2 regions of the Bacillus sp. ABA4_010 genome follow, and region 1 is predicted to be linked to the other one. Evidence: predicted binding sites of a transcription regulator. Region 1 holds the regulator's gene; the other holds the start of a gene.
The links. The regulator Rex, encoded in region 1, represses fermentation and respiration genes when NADH is low (regulators of the CRP and FNR family bind a similar motif). The targets are predictions, from matches to a motif close to TTGTGAAATATTTCACAA.
Positions count from the first base shown of each region.

Region 2: a site for Rex is predicted at 863-880, ahead of ACXAEO_RS20540 (AtpZ/AtpI family protein). Genes of this name have one in related genera too.

Region 1 covers NZ_JBSWUN010000003.1:3,729,585-3,731,785, reverse strand. Annotated here, with positions in the region: gene moaC (cyclic pyranopterin monophosphate synthase MoaC) at 3-488, shown strand; gene ACXAEO_RS19605 (redox-sensing transcriptional repressor Rex) at 522-1,163, shown strand; gene tatA (twin-arginine translocase TatA/TatE family subunit) at 1,198-1,368, shown strand; gene tatC (twin-arginine translocase subunit TatC) at 1,381-2,127, shown strand; gene ACXAEO_RS19590 (YdiK family protein) at 2,189-2,201, opposite strand, start outside.
Region 2 covers NZ_JBSWUN010000004.1:185,253-187,453, forward strand. Annotated here, with positions in the region: gene wecB (non-hydrolyzing UDP-N-acetylglucosamine 2-epimerase) at 1-731, shown strand, start outside; gene ACXAEO_RS20540 (AtpZ/AtpI family protein) at 1,090-1,311, shown strand; gene ACXAEO_RS20545 (ATP synthase subunit I) at 1,317-1,688, shown strand; gene atpB (F0F1 ATP synthase subunit A) at 1,707-2,201, shown strand, end outside.

The DNA of each region.
Region 1 (2,201 bases):
ATGTGAGTTTGACGCATTTTAACGATCAAGGTAGAGCGAAGATGGTTGACATCTCGGAAAAGCTTGAAACGTTCCGCACAGCTGTTGCGGTTTCCAGTGTAGAAGTGAATGAAGAAATCTATCAAAAAATAGAGAAGCGAGAGATTGGAAAAGGAGATGTGTTAGCGGTTTCACAAGTCGCTGGAATTATGGCGGCTAAGAAAACGGCTGATGTCATACCGATGTGTCACCCTATTGCCTTAAAAGGGGTAGACATTTCTTTTTCATGGAGTCAAAAAGGAGCAAATTATTTACTAAATATTCAAGTAGAGGTCAAAACTAAAGGAAGTACAGGAGTCGAGATGGAAGCGTTAACTGCTGCTTCTATATGTGCGCTGACGGTTTACGATATGTGCAAAGCGATTGATAAAGCCATGGTAATCGGACCTACATATTTAGTAGAAAAAACAGGTGGGAAGAACGGAGATTTTAAGAGAGAGAATTTATAATATATACAGGCTTTTGGATTGTGGGAGGGAACCATGAATACTGAGCAATTAAAAATACCACAAGCAACTGCGAAGCGATTGCCTCTTTATTATCGCTTTTTGAAAAACTTGCATTCTTCAGGAAAACAACGTGTTTCTTCAGCTGAATTAAGCGAGGCTGTTAAAGTGGACTCAGCAACCATTCGTAGAGATTTTTCTTATTTTGGAGCACTTGGCAAAAAAGGTTATGGCTATAATGTCAATTATTTGCTATCCTTTTTTAGGAAAACGTTAGATCAAGACGAAGTCACGAAAGTAGCCCTCATTGGAGTGGGAAACTTAGGAACCGCCTTTTTAAATTATAATTTCATTAAGAACAATAATACGAAAATTGAATTTGCTTTTGATGTTGAAAAAAATAAAGTAGGCACAAATGTAGGTGGAGTACCCATTTATCATCTAGATGATTTAGAGGAGAAAATTACGGGAGAGATTTCAGTTGCAATTTTAACGGTGCCAGCAAGTGCAGCGCAACAAATTACAGACCGCTTAGTTAAAAGTGGAATTAAAGGAATCTTGAATTTTACGCCAGCTCGTATTAGTGTACCAGACTCTATTCGCATCCATCACATTGATTTGGCAGTGGAACTTCAATCACTTGTGTATTTCTTAAAGAACTATCCGCAGGATCTTTAAACAGGTTAATTAAGATGAGAGGAGACAGGTATTTATGGGTTTAGGATTTGGTAGCTTTTTATTAATTGCCCTTGTCGCATTGCTTATTTTTGGACCAAAGAAATTACCTGAGCTTGGAAAAGCAGCAGGTCATACGCTAAAAGAATTTAAAGATGCAACTAAGGGATTAGCAGATGATGATGACGATAAGCGCAGCGAAAAGTAAGGAATGAGTGTTATGACGGAACAAGAAATGTCTGTGTATGATCATATTGGAGAGCTGCGAAAGCGGGTAATCATTACGATTGTCTTTTTTTTAGCGGCTACCATTGGATCATTTTTCTTAGTAAAGCCGATTATTTTATATTTGCAACAGGCAGATGAAGCGAAGGAATTAACGATGAATGCCTTTCGGCTGACTGATCCAATTAAAATCTATATGCAGTTTGCTTTTATCATCGGATGTATTTTATCTTCGCCCATTGCTTTGTATCAACTATGGGCCTTTATCAGTCCAGGTCTTTATGAAAAAGAACGAAAAGTGACTTTAAGCTATATTCCCGCTTCATTGTTTTTGTTTTTAGGGGGCATTTCATTTGCTTATTTTATCTTGTTTCCATTTGTCGTTCATTTCATGACAGGGCTGGCGAATGATTTAAACATTCAACAAGTTATTGGCATTAATGAATATTTTCAGTTTTTGCTGAAGCTGGTTCTGCCGTTCGGTTTATTGTTTCAGCTTCCTGTTATTGTTATGTTTTTAACAAGGCTAGGGATTGTGACACCGATGTTTTTAGCGAATGTGAGAAGGTATGCCTACTTTTTCCTATTGGTCATTGCTGCGTTCATTACGCCGCCTGACATTATTTCTCATCTAATGGTCACAGTGCCGTTACTGCTTCTTTATGAAATTAGTATTATCATCTCAAAATCTGCTTACCGTAAAGTATTGAAAGCTGAGCAGGAAGCTCAAGCTAACATGTAACGAAGCAAAAGGGCCCTTCGCCAATGTTCAATTGGTAAAGGGCCCTTTTACATAGATATTTTTATTTCTGCTGT
Region 2 (2,201 bases), on a different contig from region 1:
AGTTGACAGGAGTTATGGCAGATCTTCATTTTGCTCCAACAGAAAAATCAGCAGGAAACTTACTGCAAGAAAACAAACCTGAAGAAGCGATCTTTATTACGGGGAACACGGCAATTGATGCATTAAATACAACTGTTCGTGAAGAGTATACGCATCCCGTTTTGGAGAAGGTCGGAGACGATCGTTTAATTTTGCTGACAGCACATCGACGTGAAAACCTTGGTGAGCCTATGCGAAATATGTTCCGGGCTGTGAAGAGAATCGTTGAAGAGCATGATGATGTTCAAGTTGTTTATCCAGTTCATTTGAATCCAGTTGTACGAGAGTTGGCAGATGAAGTGTTGGGCGAAGACAGTCGCATTCATTTGATTGAACCACTAGATGTTATTGATTTTCATAACTTTGCTTCAAGATCTTACTTGATTTTAACGGATTCCGGTGGTGTACAGGAAGAAGCTCCTTCGCTTGGTGTGCCGGTGCTCGTTCTGCGTGATACAACAGAGCGCCCAGAAGGAATTGAGGCTGGAACATTAAAGCTCGCAGGAACGGAAGAGCAGCATATTTATAAGCTGGCGAAGGAATTGTTAACCGACAAAGACGCTTACGAGCGTATGGCGAAGGCATCCAACCCTTATGGGGACGGGCTCGCTTCTAAACGTATTGCTGATGCAATCAGTTTTTACTTTAAGCGTACACAAGAACGTCCGGAAGTCTTCAATCCATTATCTTAATGAAAACACCCCTCACATGATGGCGAAAAGCGTTTCATCTGAGGGGTGTTTTTTTTAGGGGAAATGTTGAATGCTATCATACTATAGTTTTTACTATGTACACATTGTAAATGTGTACATTTCTTGACAAAATGTGAAGTTTTCCACGTAACGCATTGACATTACATAGAGCCTATTGTATGCTAACAGGGGATATAAATGGTAAGGTTTTCAAACGAGGAAACAACTGAAAAATATCCTTTTTTTTCGACAAAAATCGACCTTTTTAAGGTGGGAACAGCTTGCCTTTCTATGCATATACATAAAGTAGAAAGCAGTTAAACACTCCTTATATACCTTGAAAAGCGGAGGGATTTCCATGAGTCGAAAATCACGCCATCCATTTCGTTCTATGGCGTTAATGTCCATCATACTTTCACAACTAGCAGGTTCCATTTTAGTCGGCTTATTCTTTGGAAAATGGCTGGATAGTAAAACTGGAACTGAACCACTCTTTTTAATTATTGGTCTTCTTATGGGACTTGGAGCAGGGGTTTTTGCCATGCTGCGTTCAGTCCACCAATTTTTCTCGGGAGAATAACTTCTATGCAAGATTTGCAGCAAATGTTTCCGCGCCTTCGATCATACATATTTTTTTTACTCGCACTTTTCGTATTAGGGTGGGGGTTTACCGGGTATCAGTCTGTGTTTTTAGGACTTATATTAGGTACAGTTTTCAGTTTGTATAACTTATGGACACTCGTTCGAAGAGAAAAACAGTTCGGACAGGCAATTGAACAAGGGCGGAAAGTAAAATCAGTAGGGACTTTCACAAGGTTTGCTACCGCAGCATTAGGGGTTATCATTGCGATGCGATATCCCGAACAGGTTCATCTAGTTGGATTTATCATGGGATTAATGACATTTTACTATGTCGTTATAATAGATTTCATAGTCCAAAGCATCCGTTATAGATAGGAAGAGAGGTGAAAACAGTTGGGTCACGGAGCGCCAATTGTAGAATTTTTAGGTCTTACATTTAACCTTGCGAACATGTTAATGATTACAGTAGCTTCATTAATTGTGTTCCTTATCGCAGTCTTTGCTACTCGTCGTCTTGCGATGAACCCTACCGGTATGCAAAACTTTATGGAATGGGTTTTGGATTTCGTTAAAGGTCTCATCAACAGTACGATGGATTGGAAAACAGGAGGCCGCTTTTTAACTTTAGGAGTAGCACTTCTAATGTACATTTTCGTTTCCAATATGTTGGGATTACCGTTTTCGGTCATTGTAAATCATGAGTTATGGTGGAAGTCACCAACTGCTGATCCAGCCATCACGTTAACGCTTGCTGCGATGGTAGTAGTGTTAACACATTATTATGGCATCAAAATGAAAGGGGCAGCAGAATACGGCCGAGACTTTTTTAGACCGATGCCTTTCTTATTTCCGCTGAAGATTATTGAAGAGTTTGCCAATACATTAACT